One region of the Flexivirga sp. genome, then DNA from elsewhere that is predicted to be linked to it. Evidence: predicted binding sites of a transcription regulator. Region 1 holds the regulator's gene; each other region holds the start of a gene.

Evidence for each region. The regulator HrcA, encoded in region 1, represses chaperone genes, less so after heat shock. The targets are predictions, from matches to a motif close to TTNGCACTCGNNNNNNNCGAGTGCNAA.
Region 2: a site for HrcA is predicted at 3,614-3,640, ahead of groES (co-chaperone GroES). Genes of this name have one in related genera too.
Region 3: a site for HrcA is predicted at 3,073-3,099, ahead of ACTHL4_RS01635 (Hsp20/alpha crystallin family protein). Genes of this name have one in related genera too.

The regions. Positions count from the first base shown of each region.
Region 1 covers NZ_JBQCGS010000057.1:7,740-13,169, reverse strand. The annotation lists gene ACTHL4_RS09560 (16S rRNA (uracil(1498)-N(3))-methyltransferase) at 1-591, opposite strand, end outside; gene dnaJ (molecular chaperone DnaJ) at 598-1,725, opposite strand; gene hrcA (heat-inducible transcriptional repressor HrcA) at 1,759-2,784, opposite strand; gene ACTHL4_RS09545 (DUF3097 domain-containing protein) at 2,897-3,775, shown strand; gene ACTHL4_RS09540 (NUDIX hydrolase) at 3,786-4,679, shown strand; gene nadA (quinolinate synthase NadA) at 4,801-5,430, shown strand, end outside.
Region 2 covers NZ_JBQCGS010000045.1:23,752-29,181, forward strand. The annotation lists gene ACTHL4_RS07615 (hypothetical protein) at 1-423, shown strand, start outside; gene shbA (RNA polymerase sigma factor ShbA) at 575-1,153, opposite strand; gene groL (chaperonin GroEL) at 1,460-3,067, opposite strand; gene groES (co-chaperone GroES) at 3,161-3,457, opposite strand; partial or broken gene ACTHL4_RS07635 (ribose-phosphate diphosphokinase) at 3,706-4,688, opposite strand; gene ACTHL4_RS07640 (potassium channel family protein) at 4,730-5,419, opposite strand; gene ACTHL4_RS07645 (TrkH family potassium uptake protein) at 5,409-5,430, opposite strand, start outside.
Region 3 covers NZ_JBQCGS010000012.1:5,178-10,607, forward strand. The annotation lists gene ACTHL4_RS01615 (bacterial proteasome activator family protein) at 1-353, shown strand, start outside; gene ACTHL4_RS01620 (hypothetical protein) at 437-1,531, shown strand; gene ACTHL4_RS01625 (hypothetical protein) at 1,539-1,958, opposite strand; gene ACTHL4_RS01630 (hypothetical protein) at 2,015-2,380, opposite strand; gene ACTHL4_RS01635 (Hsp20/alpha crystallin family protein) at 2,522-2,995, opposite strand; gene ACTHL4_RS01640 (NUDIX hydrolase) at 3,162-3,662, opposite strand; gene ACTHL4_RS01645 (FAD-binding dehydrogenase) at 3,662-5,329, opposite strand.

The DNA of each region.
Region 1 (5,430 bases):
GACCACGACGACGACTTCTCCTGCAGGCACGTCGAATTCGCCGATCGCGACGTCCGCCTCCTCGTGGAGTATGACGACGGCGTCGGCATCCTGCAGGCGTGCCGGTGCGCTCCGGCTGGTCACCAGCGGCTCGACGTCCGGCACGGTCGGGCGGCGTGACTGTTTGCTGGCCGAGACGACCAGTGATTCCCATTTCGCGTGCGCCTTGTCCGCTTTGGCGCCGCGCCACTGAACGATGCTGCGATCGGCCTGCCACGGGATGACCGCGTCCACGCCGAGCTCGGTCGAAGCCTCGACGGCTTGCTCGTCACGGCCACCCTTGGCCAGCGCCTGCATGAGCACGAAACGGGTTGCCGGACGGTGGGATTCGCGAAGAGTCGCGATCTGCACGGTCAAGCCGTTCCGGGCTGCGGCGACGATCGGGCCCTCGGCGACCCGGCCCGATCCGTCCGCCACCTGCACGGTCTCGCCGACCGCCAGGCGGCTGACCACCACGGCGTGCCGTGCCTCGTCACCGCTGACCGTGACGGTGCCGCCGACGGCGGCTGCATGCAGCGCACCGACGGTCGCGAAGAAGAGGCGTGCGGTCACCGGCGGCTACTTGGCCTGGAAGGCGTCCCGCAGTTTGCCGAACAGCCCCTTCTCGACCCGGCCGAAGCGCGCCTCCGGGCGCTCCTCGCCACGCTCCTTGGCCAGCAGCCGCAACAGCTCCTCCTGCTGCGGGTCGAGTTTGGTGGGCACCCGCACATTGGCGTGGACCAGCAGGTCCCCGCGGACCTGCGAGCGCAGGTGCGTCACCCCGAGACCGCGCAGCGTGATGACGTCACCCGGCTGGGTGCCCTGCGGGATCTCGACATCACGCTCGCCGTCGAAGGTGTCCAGCGGCAGCGCGGTGCCGAGCGCTGCAGCGGTCATCGGCAGTTCGACCGAACAGTGCAGGTCGTCGCCGCGTCGCTGGAAGGTCGGGTGCTTGCGCACCCGCACCTCGACGTAGAGGTCACCCGCTGGGCCGCCGGCGGAGCCGACCTCGCCCTCACCGGTCAACTGGATGCGGGTGCCGGTGTCGACGCCGGCCGGCACCTTGACGGTGATGGTCCGCCGGTCACGCACCCGGCCCTCGCCGGAGCAATTGAAGCAGGGGTCGTCGATGATCTCGCCGTAACCGCGGCACGCCTGGCAGGGCCGGGTGGTCATCACCTGGCCGAGGAAGGACCGCTGCACCTCCTGCACCTGGCCGCTGCCATGGCAGATGTCGCAGGTGTGCTTGCCGGTGCCCGGCCGCGCCCCGTCACCGTGGCACACCGAGCAGGTGACCGCCGTGTCGAAGGTCAACTCCTCCGCACCACCGAAAACCGCTGTGCCCAGGTCGATCTCGACCGCGATGAGAGCATCCTGGCCGCGCTGCGTGCGCGAACGCGGGCCGCCTTGGGCGGCGCCGGAACCGCCGAAGAACGCGTCCATGATGTCGGAGAACGAGAAGCCCTGGCCGTAGCCCGCGCCGCCACCGGCCGTCGCGTAGGGATCGTTGCCCATGTCGTAGGCACGCCGCTTCTCGGCGTCGCCGAGGACGTCATACGCCTGCGCGACCTTCTTGAACTGATCGGAAGCCTCCTCGGACGGGTTGACGTCCGGGTGCAGCTTGCGGGCCAGTTTGCGGTAGGCCCGCTTGATCTCTTCCGGACTCGCGTTCTGCGCGACGCCCAGGTCGCCGTAGTAGTCGTTCACGAAGCTCCTTCGAGCTGTTGGTGCGGTTCGAGGTCAGTTTTCCAGGATGTCGGCGACGTAGCGTGCGACCGCACGCACCGCCGCCATGGTCGAGGGATAGTCCATGCGGGTCGGACCGAGGACGCCCAGGCTCGCCAGGCTTCCCGCGTCATATGCCGTGGTCACGATCGACGTGCCGGTGAGGCCGCTGATGGCGTTCTCGGTGCCGATGCGGACCGCCACGCCCTCGGTCGGCTCGATGCCCTCCTGCGTCAACAACCGCAGCAGTACGACGTGTTCCTCCAGGGCGTCCAGCAGCGGCCCGAGGGAGAGCGCGAAGTCGCTGGAGCGCACCAGGTTGGCGGTGCCACCCAGCACGACGCGGTCCTCGCGCTCCTCCGCCAGAGCGGCGGCCACCGCTTCGACCACGGTCACGCGGGCATCCGACGAGTCCTCGGCCAGACCTGCGGCCCAGTCCCGCAACGCGCCGGCCGCCACCGCGCGACGCAGGCCGGCGCTTCTGTCGTTGAGGCCGGCCCGCAACTGATGGATCAGCTCGTCGGATTCCGCCTCGGTCATCGTCCGGCCCAGGTCGATGACGCGCTGCTCGACCTGACCGGTCGACAGGATCACGATGAGGCTGAGGCGGTCCGCCGAGCGCGGCACCAGCTCCACGTGCCGGACCTTGGCGGCATTCAACGAGGGGTACTGCACCACTGCCGCCTGCCCGGTCAGTGACGACAGCAGCCGCACGGTGCGCGAGATCACGTCGTCCAGATCCACCGACCGCACCAGGAACGCCTCGATGGCATTGCGTTCGGCCCGGGAGAGCGGCTTGATCTGGCTGAGCTTGTCGACATACAGCCGGTAACCGGCGTCGGTGGGGATGCGGCCGGCGGAGGTGTGCGGCGCGGCGATCAGCCCGTCCTCCTCCAGCGCGGCCATGTCGTTGCGCACGGTGGCCGCACTGACCCCCAGCTGGTGACGCTCCAGCAGCGCTTTGGAACCGACCGGTTCGGAGGTCGACACGTAGTCCTGCACGATCGCTCGCAGCACCTGCAGCCTGCGCTCGTCGCTCATGACCGGTCACCTCCTCACTCGCCCGGGCCCTACGTCTGGCACTCAGGTATGTCGAGTGCCAAGTCTACTTGCCTCCCGCAAGCGAGCCGAATCCCCGACTACGCTTCCCGGCGTGACGGACAGATATGGCACCGACGTGCTCGCGGGTGACTGGCGCAAGCCGCCACGGGGACGTTCGACGCAGATTCCCGCCGAACCCGGACTGGTCGTGGAGGAGGTCCAAACCGGCTGGTGCGGTGCCGTCGTGTCGGTCGAGAAGTCCGGCGGCATGCGGGTCGTGCACCTGGAGGACCGGCACGGCCGCAGCCGCGCCTTCCCGATGGGTCCGGGTTTCCTCATCGACGGCAAACCGGTCGAGCTGGTGGCCGCCGCCTCGCGCTCGGACGCGGCCGCGCTGCAGGCAGCCCGGGACGCCGCAGCGCGCACCGCCAGCGGTTCGCGTGCGGTCACCGATGCGACGGCGCGGGTCGCGCGCGGGTCGCGCATCTTCGTCGAGGGCAAGCACGACGCCGAGCTCGTGGAGAAGGTCTGGGGCGCGGACCTTCGCATCGAAGGCGTCGTGGTCGAGATGCTGAACGGCGTCGACGACCTGCGCGCGGTCATCCGCGAGTTCGGCCCGACCCCCGAGCGCCGGATGGGCGTCCTGGTGGATCACCTGGTCCCGGGTACCAAGGAGGCCCGGATCGTGGCCGACGCCCTCGCCATACCCGAGGCACGCCAGGATGTCCTGGTGCTCGGCCACCCGTATGTCGACGTGTGGCAGTCCGTGCGTCCGGAGCGGCTCGGCTGGAAGCAGTGGCCCGTCATACCGCGCGGGACCTCCTGGAAGCACGGCGTCCTGGCCGAACTCGGCTGGCCGCACGCGAGCCAGGCCGATGTCGCGAACGGCTGGAAGCGCATCCTCGGCACGGTCCGCAGCTACACCGATCTGCAGCCCGAGCTGCTCGGTCGGGTCGAGGAACTCATCGACTTCGTCACGGCCGTTGCATGAGAGCCGGCGGATGAAGCTCGAGGCGGAGCTCGTCGCCGTCGTACTGGCCGTCGACGCCGGCCGGCCCTGGGTCCTCGCGACCGGTGAACCACCCGCGTTGCCGGCCGGACCGTTGACCGCGGGACAGGACTCGTTGCAGGCCGGAGTTCGCAAGTTCGCCCGCGGCCGCAGCGGATTCGATCTGGGGTATGTCGAGCAGCTCTACACGTTCGCCGACCTCGGCCGGTCCAGCGACGACCGGCGCACGGTCTCGATCTCCTATCTGGGACTCACCCGTGCGTCGATCGCGGGCAGCGTGCGCCCGACCGATTGGTCACCGCTGTACGACCTGCTGCCGTGGGAGGATCGGCGGCATCTGGGCGACGACCGCACCGACCGCCTCGGCGAGGAGCTTGAGCGGGCGCTGCGCCGCTGGTGCGGTGAGTCCACCGAACGCCTCGACCGTTGCCGCTTCCTGTTCGGCTACGACGACACACCCTGGCGTCCGGACCTGGCGCTGCAGCGCTACGAACTTCTCTGGGAAGCCGGCCTGGTCGCCGAATCCCCTGCCGCCGGACGCATCTCCGCACTCACCGCAGGTCCGATGCTGCACGACCACCGCCGCATCCTGGCGACCGGCCTCTCCCGGATCCGGGCCAAGCTGCAATACCGGCCGGTGGTCTTCGAGCTGATGCCGGCGACGTTCACCCTGCTCGCCCTGCAGGAGACCGTGGAGGCCGTCGCCGGCCAGCACGTGCACAAGCAGAACTTCCGCCGCGCCGTCGAGGTCCAGCACGAGCTCGTCGAACCCACCGGTGACGTCTCGCACGAGACCGGCGGACGCCCCGCCAAGCTCTACCGTTTCCGCGGCTCGGTCCGCGAGGAACGTGCTCAGGTCGGCACCAAGCTGCCGCTGCCTCGGTAGGCCGCCAACCGGACGGCCGCCGGTTCGGAACTCCGGGCTCCGTCCCTTCTGACGATGCCGCACCGGTGTTATGCTCAGTCTCAGCATTTACTCATTGTGAGCATTACCAAGCTGAGGAGCAATGGTGAGCATCAGCGAGTTGTCCTACGACCACGCGGCGGCATACGAGAACGTGCGGCAGGTGATCCCCGAGGTCGAGTGGGCCATGTATGCCGACGACATCGAGGCGATCCACCGGCTCAAGCGCGAGCAGGATGCGGTGATCCTGGCGCACAACTACATGACACCGGAGGTCTTCCACGGCGTCGCCGACATCAAGGGCGACTCCCTGGCGCTGGCCCGGGAGGCGCAGCACGTCGACGCCGGCACCATCGTCCTCGCCGGTGTGCACTTCATGGCCGAGACCGCCAAGCTGCTCAACCCCGGCAAACGGGTGCTGCTGCCCGACCTGCGCTCGGGTTGCTCGCTCGCCGAAAGCATCACGCCACACGACATTGCGGCGTTGCGCGAGCAGCACCCGGGTGCACCCGTCGTCACCTACGTCAACACGTCGGCGGCGGTCAAGGCCGCCAGCGACATCTGCTGCACCTCCGGCAACGCCGTGCAGATCATCACCTCGCTCGGCGTCGACAAGGTGATCATGATCCCCGACCAGTACCTCGCCCGGAACATCTCCGCCCTCACCGGTGTCGAGGTCGTGACGCATCCCGGCGCCTGCGAGGTGCACGAACGCTTCACCCCGCTGGACATC
Region 2 (5,430 bases), on a different contig from region 1:
GAGGGGCTCGACACGCTCGAGGACGAGCCGGACGTGGTCGACGACGGCGAGCCGGCGGAGGTGCTGATCGGCCACTTCGGGGTCGCGCTGCGGCCCGGGGGGTGCGCCGGCGGCATGATCGCGCCGGGCAGCACCCGCTCGCTGACGGTGACCGAGGGGACGGCGCTTCTGGTGGCGGAGGCGCTGCCGGGGGGTGGTGCAGCCGTGGACACGGCGGTGGGCAGGGCCTCGTCGGTGCTGGTGGGCCCGGCGGCGCCCGAACCGAAGTCGGCGCTGCGGTGCACGAAACCCATCTGCGCCACGACCCGCGAGATGGCCGGCACTCCGCCCACGGCGGCCGCCACACCGGAGATGGACAGGGCCGCGACGGTGACGGCCGCGACGACGCCGACCCGTGCCGGGCCTCGCCGGGAGCGGGCATAACGCCCGGCGGCCGCCGGGCGGTCGGGTGCGTCGATGTCGGACACCCACTGGCTGAGCGCGTCGCCGGCGGCGTCCCGCCGGCGCGGCGGTTTGCGTCCGCCGAGCGCGTCCAGCAATTCGTCGTCGCGGCGTATGTCGTCGATGCTCGGAGTCACAGCTGGTCCTGCTCGTCCTCGAGGAATCGCCGTAGCCGGCCGAGGGCGCGGTGCTGCGCCACGCGTATGGCGCCGGCGGACATGCCCAGCGCGTCGGCGGTCTCCTCGGCGGACAGGCCCACCGCGACCCGCAGGGTGAGGATCTCGCGGTGCTGCGGCGACAGCCGGTCCAGCAGCGCCCACACACGCGTGGACTGCTCGCCGGTGAGGGCACACTCCTCCGGGCCCGGCGCCTGGTCCACCGTCTCCGGGATCTCGTCGGTCGGCGTGGGACGTCGGATGGTGCCCCGTTGCACGTCGGCGACCTTGTTGGCCGCGATGCGGTAGACGAAGGCCTCGAACGGAGCACCGCGGTCGGCGTAGCGGGGCAGGGCGGTGAGCACGGCCACGCACACCTCCTGCGCCGCATCGGCCGCGGCATCGGCGGCAGCCGAGAAGCGCCCCAGCTTGCCCCGCGCGTAACGCACGGCCAGCTGGTGCACGGCTGCCATCAGCTCATTGGTGGCGGCCGCATCTCCCTCTCGCGCAGCCGCTGCCAGGTCGCGCAACGGAGTGTGCGCGTCCGACGGTGACATCGGCACGGGCCGGGAAAATGTTACGGGGGCAGCGTGGAAGGCTCCGGCCGGAATCTCCTGGCCGGCAGTGGATCGTGGAGTCCCCGAGCTCACGTCGTCCCAACGTCCGGTTGCCGAACGCCCCGCGACCGCGGGGCTCCTCTCAGGGTAGGTCGTCCCGACCGCTCCCGCCCACCCCACCGGGAATTCGGCAGCTTCTGCGATGAAGTCGCAGCACAACGCGAGCGGTGCCCGGGCGAAGCGCTTGCTTCGTCCGGGCACCGTCGTGTCGCACTCCCCGGTCGGCGACCGGGACGTGGATCGAGGTCAGTGACCGTGGCCGTGGCCGGCCTCGGGCTCCTCGTCCTCCTTCTTGTCCACGACGAGGGTGTCGGTGGTCAGGACCATCGACGCGATCGACGCGGCGTTGCGTAGTGCGGAGCGGGTGACCTTCACCGGGTCGATGACGCCCTGCTTGATCAGGTCGCCGTACTCGCCGGTGGCGGCGTTGAGGCCGCTGCCCACCGGCTGCTCCTGCACGCGGGCCACGGCGACGTAGCCCTCCAGGCCGGCGTTCTCGGCGATCCAGCGCAGCGGCTCGACGGTGGCCTTGGCGATGAGCGCGGCACCGGTGGCCTCGTCACCTTCCAGGTCCAGCTTCTGCACGACGCTCGAGGCGTGCACCAGGGCCGAGCCACCGCCGGCGACGATGCCCTCCTCGATGGCCGCGCGGGTCGCCGAGATGGCGTCCTCGATGCGGTGCTTCTTCTCCTTGAGCTCCACCTCGGTGTGGGCGCCGACCTGGATGACGCAGACACCGCCGGCCAGCTTGGCCAGGCGCTCCTGCAGCTTCTCGCGGTCCCAGTCGGAGTCGGTGCGCTCGATCTCCGCCTTGAGCTCCTTGACGCGGCCACCGACGGCCTCGGCGTCGCCCTGACCGTCGACGATCGTGGCGGTGTCCTTGGTGACGACGACCCGACGGGCCTGACCCAGCATGTCCAGGTCGACCTGGTCTAGCTTGAGGCCGACCTCCTCGGCAATGACCTGACCACCGGTGAGGATGGCGATGTCCTGCAGCATGGCCTTGCGGCGGTCGCCGAAGCCCGGCGCCTTCACCGCGACGACGTTGAAGGTGCCGCGGATCTTGTTGACCACCAGGGTGGACAGTGCCTCGCCGTCGATGTCCTCGGCGATGATCAGCAGCGGCTTGCCGGCCTGGACGACCTTCTCCAGCAGCGGCAGGACGTCGGCGATCGCCGAGATCTTGCCCTGGTTGATCAGCACGTAGGCGTCCTCGAGGACGGCCTCCATGCGCTCGGTGTCGGTGACGAAGTAGGGAGAGATGTAGCCCTTGTCGAACTGCATGCCCTCGGTGAATTCCAGCGCGGTCTCGGCGGTGGAGGACTCCTCGACGGTGATGACACCGTCCTTGCCGACCTTGTCGAAGGCCTCGGCGATCAGGCCGCCGATCGTCTGGTCCTGCGCGGACAGAGCGGCGACCTGGGAGATCTCTTCCTTGCCCTCCAGCTCGCGAGCGTCGGCGAGCAGCTGCTCGCTGATCGCGTCGACGGCCTTGTCGATGCCGCGCTTGAGCGCGGCCGGGCCGGCGCCCGCGGCGACGTTGCGCAGGCCCTCGCGGACCATGGCCTGGGCCAGCACGGTCGCGGTGGTGGTGCCGTCACCGGCGATGTCGTTGGTCTTGGTGGCGACTTCCTTCGCCAGCTGCGCGCCGAGGTTCTCGTAGGAGTCCTCCAGCTCGACCTCACGGGCGATGGTCACGCCATCGTTGGTGATGGTCGGGGCGCCCCACTTCTTGTCGATGACGACGTTGCGGCCCTTGGGACCGAGCGTCACCTTGACGGCGTTGGCGAGGGCGTCGACGCCCCGCTCGAGCGCCTTGCGCGCGGAGTCGTTGAACTCCAGTTCCTTTGCCATGGTTGGCCTTTCGTCTATCGGGGAGCGTATGACGATGCCCTAGCCCTACCTGATGGCGGGCTAGGGCGCGTCATACGCACAATGCGTGGGGTCTTACTTCTGGACGACTGCGAGGACGTCGCGGGCCGAGAGGATGAGCAGCTCCTCACCGGAGTACTTCACCTCGGTGCCGCCGTACTTGGAGTAGATGACGCGGTCGCCGACAGCGACGTCCAGCGGAACGCGCTGACCGTTGTCGTCGATGCGGCCGGGACCGATGGCCAGGACCTCGCCCTCCTGGGGCTTCTCCTTGGCGGTGTCCGGGATGACCAGGCCGGAGGCGGTGGTCTGCTCGGCCTCGACGGACTTGACGACGATGCGGTCCTCGAGCGGCTTGATGTTCACCGACACGGTGTGACCTTCCTGTTCAGGGGCCCGACAAACGGGCCGTGGTTGCGTGCCCTGGATCCAGTGCTCGTCACGTCGTGGGCGCCGTCGCGGGGGTCGACCACGAAATGCGGTTGGCACTGTCCCAGGTAGAGTGCCAGCACTGAATCTATGCGTTCGTTAGCACTCATGCAACTCGAGTGCCAAATGTCGTCACGACGGCTTCACCACGCCTTCACGACGGCTTCACGATGAGCCCGCGCGACGTCGGCTCAGCCGAACGGCAGCGTCGCGGCGGGCGGCGCGTGCGATGGATCGACACCGTCGAACAGGCTGCTGACCGACTCACCGGCATGGATCCGGGCGATCGCCTCGGCGAACAACTCCGCGACCGAACGCACTTGCAGTTGCGGCCAGTTCGCCGGTGTCGGCACCGTGTCGGTGGTGACGACCTGACGGATCAGCGGATGCCCGGACAGCCGCTCCACCGCCGGGCCGACGAAGAGCCCGTGGGTGCAGGCGATGTCCGCGGAGGTACAGCCGCGCTCCCCCAGCCGGTCCAGCAGCTCCACGACGGACCCGCCCGTCGAGATCTCGTCGTCGAGCACGATGGCTCGCTTGCCGTCGACGTCGCCGACGATGGTGTCGATGACGACCTGTCGTCCGAGATGCGCTTCTTGGACCCGGCCGCCACCGGCAGGCCGAGCAGCCGGGCGAACTGCTGCGCCGTCTTGGCGTTGCCGAAGTCCGGCGACACGATCACCGCGTCGCTCAGGTCGTCACCGGCGCGGAAGTGTTGCGCCAGCTCCCCGATCGCGGTCAGGTGGTCGACCGGCGTGGAAAAGAAGCCGTGCACCTGCGGTGCGTGCAACGCCATGGTGATCACCCGGTGCACCCCGGCCGCGGCGAGCAGGTCGGCCACCAGCCGGCCGCCCAGCGAGATCCGCGAGGCGTCCTTCTTGTCCGAGCGGGCGTAGGCGAAATAGGGAATGACGGCGGTGATGCGCTCGGCCGACGCGCCGCGCGCGGCGTCGATCATCAGCAGCAGCTCCATCAGGTGGTCCTGCGTCGGCGGCACCAACGGCTGGACCAGGTAGACGTCGCGTTGGCGGCAGTTGGCGAGCAACTGGGCCTGCAGGCAGTCGTTGCTGAAGCGCTTCAGCTCGACATACGACCGCGGCACCCCGAGGTGGGTGCAGATGCTGTCGGCGAGGGCGGGGTGGGCTGATCCGGAGAAGACGACGATCTCGCGCACGGGCGGCCTTCCATGGGACGGATGCGGTTCGCAGTTCGACTCTACTGACCAGATGCCCGCCCGGAGAACTGCTGGAGCCGCTCGGTCGAACCGGTGATCACCAGCTGATCGCCCTTGCCGATGACCGTCTCCGGCCGGGCGTCCGCGAACGCCTCGCCGGGATGCTTCACGGCCACGACCGTGACGCCGTACTTGCCGCGCAGGTTGAGCTCGGCGAGCGTCTTGTCCGCGAACTTGGCCGAGCACGCCATCCGACCGATGCCGAAGCCGCTCTCCAGCTCGAAGTAGTCGGTCAGCGAGCCGACCAGCAGCCGCCCGATGCGGGCGCCCATCTCGCGCTCGGGCAGCACGACATGGTGGGCGCCGATCCGTTGCAGGATGCGCGCGTGCTGCTTGGTCATCGCCTTGGCCCAGATGCTCGGCACGCCGAGGTCGGCAAGGTTGGCGGTGGTCAGGATGCTGGCCTCCAGGTTGGAACCGATGGCCACGACGGCTCGCTCGAAGTCCCCGGCGCCGATCTGCCGCAGTGCCTCGATGTCGGTGGTGTCGGCCTGGACGACGTGGGTGAACTCGTCGGACCAGCGCTGCACCAGCTCCAGGGAGTGGTCGACCGCCTCGACGTCCCAGTCCTGTTCGGTGAGGGTCGCCGCGACCGCGGTGCCGAACCTGCCGAGGCCGATGACCAGCACGCTGTGCTCGTCCAGCGCGGCGTGACGCCGTTTAGCCGACAATGGGGAACTCC
Region 3 (5,430 bases), on a different contig from region 1:
AGGTCCGCAACGCGCCGTTGGACGAGGCGGGCAGGCGACGCCTGGCCGACATACATCACCGCTCCATCGGTGAGTTGAAGGAAGGCCTGGCGCCGGAGCTGGTCGAGGAGTTGGAGCGCATCGCGCTGCCCTTCACCGACGACGCGCCGAGCGACGCGGAACTGCGGATCGCCCAGGCGCAGCTGGTCGGCTGGCTCGAGGGGCTCTTCCACGGCATACAGACCGCGATCGTGGCGCAACAGATGGCGGCCCAAGCCCAGCTGCAGGCGATGCGGCGCGGCCTACCGCCCGGTCAGGGCACGCACCCGGGCCCCGCCGATGGACCGACGGGGCCAACGGGGCAGTACCTCTGAGCAGCTCCCCGCCGGCGGCACGTGCGCGGTGGGCGCACACGCCGGCCGGGCGGTCGTGGCTGACCGGTGCCGCCGTCTTCGTCGTGGTGCGCGCCATCGGCGCCGGGTGGCTGCAGTATGTCGGCAACCGCAACGGCAAATCCCTGCACGACATGCTCGCGGCCTGGGACGGGCAATGGATGCTGGCGCTCGCACACCACGGCTACAACGACCTGCCAGCGAACCTCACCGACGCTCACGGTGAGCAGACCGCCGACACCGCCTACGCCTTCTTTCCCGGCTACCCGATGTTCGTCCGGGCCGTCGACGCGTTTCCGGGCATCAGCACGTATGCCGCGGCCATCCTGACCAGCCTGGTCGCCGGAGCGGCCGCGACGGTGGCGGCATACCGGATCGGCCGATGGTGCGCACTGCGCCGGTGGCCCGCCGACGAGGCGCGCGGTGACCGGGCCGGGCAGATCATGGCGGTGCTCTTCGCCTCGACCCCGATGAGTGTCGTGCTCACGATGGCCTACACCGAGGCGATCTACTGCGCCTTCGCCGGCTGGGCGCTGTGGATGATCCTCGAAAAGCGTTGGCTGACAGCGGGACTGCTCACCGTGTGCGCGGGTCTGACGCGCACCACCGCGGTCGCGTTGATCGCGGTCCTGGTGATCGCCGCATTCGCGCACCGACGGGACGGCTGGCGGCCGTGGGTGGGCGCGGCGCTCGCACCCCTGGGCTGGCTGGGCTGGATGGTGTTCGTCGGCATCCGTGCCGGCTCACCGATGGGGTGGTTCCGGATCCAGAGCAACGGCTGGGGCACCCGGTTCGACGCCGGCGCTGCCACCGTGCGCTATCTGGTCGACACGTTGTCCACCAACCAGACGGCGGGCGACGTGGTCACGGCGTGGGTGATCGTGGCGACCGCGGTATTGATCGCCCTCGCCTTCGTCACCCGATTGCCTTGGCAGATCAGCGTTTACGGCACGCTGGCCGCAGCCACCGTGCTGCTGTCGACCGGGCTGATGAACTCCCGCGTCCGGCTGCTGCTGCCGGCCTTCGTGGTGCTCGTCCCGATCGCGCTGGCGCTCGCGCAACGGTCCCGCACCACCCAGATCACGGTCGGCGTCGCGACGACCCTGACCAGCGCGTGGTTCGGGGCATACATGCTCGGGATCTATCCCTACGCCATCTGAGCCGCCCTCACACGCGACGGGCGAGGTGCAGCGTGACGTCGGCGTGCACATCGACCGCGTCCGGCAACACGTCGCCAATGGCGGCGAAGGCGGCCGCCCGGTCCTCCTCGCTCAGCACGAGGTATGCCGACACGGTCGACAGGTAGCCGATCCAGTCGGCCCTGGCGAAGGTCAATCGTTGTTCCAGGACGGTCTCGCGCAGGTCAACGAACCGGGCATCACCCACGAGCTCCGTTGCCGGCCAATGCATTCCGTCCGTCGAGGTGTCGACCGGCTTACCCGTGCCGGCTCCGAGTTCCAGGGCTGACCGGATCGGACGCGCGGCATACTCCCGGACGAGGTGCACGATCTCGTCCGGGTACTCCGGTCGGTGCTTCTCGTATGCCGCGGCCGCCCGGCCGAAACTCCGCGACCGTTCCTTCGTCATACCGATGACTGTTCCAGCAGTCCCTCCCCTCGGCGCGCAGCCCCCCGGTGTGGCCGTCAGGTCGGACGGGGGGGGCGTGCCTCCGGCAGCGGCGATTCGTCCTGGTGCGGGTATTCCTCGTCGGGGTCGGCGTCGACCGGCATCGACTGCTCGATCAGATCCGCCTCGTCGGCGTCGGCAGGCGGGTGGTCGCCGGCCCGAGAAGCGCTCCGACGTGCGCGCAGATGCGTGCAGATGGCCCGCATCCGACGTTCCAGGCGCGCGGTTTCGGGGCTCGGGTGGTAGCGGGCCGCGGCGCGTGCGTTGTTGAGGCGGTCCTCGATCCGTGTGAGTTCGGCGACCAGCTCCCGGATCGTCAGCGAGCGCAGGTCCGCTCCGCCGAGCTGACCTTCGCTCGTGGGCGTATTGATGGGTGTGGACATGAGAGCACCTTGCTGCGGAGAACGGCGGTGGCCGGGCGAACTCGGACGACATGAACGAGAGGATGAGATGCGGGCCGTGACGCCCGTGCCGAGTCGCGCCCGGCCACCTGAACTACCCAAGGATCACTGTGTCGTCTCTACTCATTCGCCTCCTTCCGTCGCGGTCCGGGACTGCTCCGACGTGCTCGTCACCAGCTTCTGGCCACTGTCCTGGCCGTGCGCGACACGGATCTGCCGTGGCTTGGCACGCTCGTGCAACGGGATGGTCAGATTGAGCACACCGTTGTCGTAGCTGGCGGCGATCCGTTCGGTGTCGATGTCGTCGCCGAGGGTGATCTGGCGCCGGTAGACACCGGCGAAACGTTCGCTGGTCAGCCATCGCACGTCGTTCTCGGGCGGCGGCGTCCGATGCGCGGTCAGCGTGAGCACCCCTCGGTCGACATTGACGTCGATGCTGCCGGGGTCCATGCCGGGCAGGTCGGCGTGCAGCACGTAGTTCTCGTCCACGCGGTACAGGTCGATCGGCATGAACTGCGGGGACCGGGCCGAGCCGGCACGCATGCCCAGCAGATTGCGGGCGAGAGCATCGAAGTCAGAGAACGAGTCAGAGCGCATAGCAACCTCCCACAAGATCCAAGGTTGCCTACCGATCACCCGGAGGCAACCGACCACGAATTCCTACAGAGCAGAAATTAGCACTCTCTGCCCGAGAGTGCCAGATCAACGAGGGCACTTTTTTCGGGTCGTTTCGGCGTCCTGAACCGACCGGTCGGTCGGCCGGTCAGCCGAGCAGCGAGCCGAGCCGGGGCTCGCCGTGGGCCGCCCGCACGGCGTGCAGCACCCGTTCGGTCGACCGGTCGATGTCGGTCCAGTCGTCCAGCGCCAGCCATTCGTACGACGTAGCCTCGCTGCCCACGTCGACCGCCGGTTCGCTGTCGCACCGCACCCGGAAGAGGACGTCGATGTGCCGCAGCGTCGTCTCGAACGTGGTCGCGACGACGTCACCGGGGTCGATCCGCAGGCCCGTCTCCTCCATCACTTCACGCGTGACGCTCTGGGCCGGGTGTTCGCCCTTCTCCACCAGCCCACCGGGCAGGCTCAGGCCGCGCCGATGACTCTGCCGCAGGGCGAGCAGCCGGCCGTCATACTCGATGAGTGCCACCGCACCGACGGTGAAGGTCGGCGACACAAGCCGCACGAACGGCCAGGACAGCGTCGCCGGCGTCAGGCGGAAGATCCGTAGTGCCAGCCGCCGCAGCGGCCCGACCTCTGTCGACGGCATCAGCCGACCTGCGCGGCAGCGGCGCGGCCCGCCGAGCGACCGGAGAAGATGCACCCGCCGAGGAAGGTGCCCTCCAGCGAGTTGTAGCCGTGCACGCCGCCGCCGCCGAAGCCGGCCGCCTCGCCGGCGGCGAAGAGGCCCTCGATCGGTTCACCGGTGGGACCCAGCACCCGGGACTGCAGGTCGGTCTGCAAGCCTCCCAACGATTTCCGGGTCAGCACGTGCAACTTGACCCCGATCAGTGGACCTGCAGCCGGATCGAGGATCCGGTGCGGTTTGGCGACCCGGATCAGCCGGTCGCCGCGATAGCGCCGCGCGCCGTGTATGGCGGTCAACTGCGCATCCTTGGTGAACGGGTTCGCGACCTCCCGGTCACGCTCGACGATCTGTCGCTGCACCGTCGCAGCATCCAGCAGCGGCTCCGGTGTCAGCGCGTTCATCCGATCGACGAGCGTCGAGATGTCGTCCGCGACAACGAAATCCGTGCCGTTGCGCTTGAACGCCTCGACCGGTCCGGGTGCACCCTTGCGCACTCGGGACGCGAGCAACTTGAGGTCCTTGTTCGTAATGTCGGGGTTCTGCTCGGAGCCGGACAGCGCGAACTCCTTCTCGATGATCTTCTGCGTCACCACGAACCACGAGTGATCGTATGGCGCCAGCTCGGGCCGGGTCCGCAGGTAGCGCAGGGTGCCCAGCGTGTCGAAACCGGGCAGGTACGGGTGCGGCAGTCGCCGCCCCAACGCGTCGAACCACATCGGCGAGGGCCCGGGCAGGATGCGGATCGCGTGCTGCGGCCACACCGGAGCCCAGTTGCGGATGCCCTCGACGTAGTGCCACATCCGATCCCGGTTCACCGTGCGTGCGCCGGCCCGCTCCGCGATGTCGATCATCCGGCCGTCGACGTACGCGGGCACGCCGGTGATCATCTCCCGCGGGGCAGTGCCCAGCCGCTGCGGCCACCAGTTGCGCACCATCTCGTGGTTGCCGCCGATGCCGCCGCTGCTGACGATCACCGCCTGGGCGGTCAGCTCGAAGTCACCGACCTCATCGCGGGACGACTGCTCACCGCGAGCGGCGTTGTCATCTGCGAGGATCCGGCCACGCACCCCGGTGATCGCGGAGCCGGTGCGGACCAGTTCGTCGACCCGGTGACGATGCAGGAAGCGCACCTGACCGGTCTCGGCCGCGGCGAGGGCCGCGGCGACGAAGGGCTGCACCACTCCCGTCCCGGTGCCCCAGGTGATGTGGAACCGCGGCACCGAGTTGCCGTGTCCGTCGGCGCGCCCGTCCCCCCGTTCGGCCCAGCCGACGATCGCCAGCCAGCTCATCCCGCGCTCCTTGAGCCAGGACCGCTTCTCGCCGGCCGCGAACTCGACATACGCCCGCGCCCACGTGCTCGCCCAGCTGTCCTCGTCGTCCAGCCGATCGAAGGCGGCACTGCCCTGCCAGTCCTGCCAGGCGAGCTCGGCCGAGTCCTTGATGCCCATCCGGCGCTGTTCCGGGGAGTCGACGAAGAACAGGCCTCCGAAGGACCACCACGCCTGCCCGCCCAGGTTCGCGGCGTTCTCCTGCTCGACGACGACGACCTTCTTGCCGGCCGTGATCAGTTCGCCCGCCGCGACGAGGCCGGCCAGACCTGCTCCGACGATGATGACGTCAGCGTCCATGGTGCACCTTTCGAAGTCGCGAACCCTCAACCTACTAGCCGGTATCACCGGCCGGCGGCGACGACCCGCGCCCCGGGCCCTCCGCGTGCTGTTGACTGGTC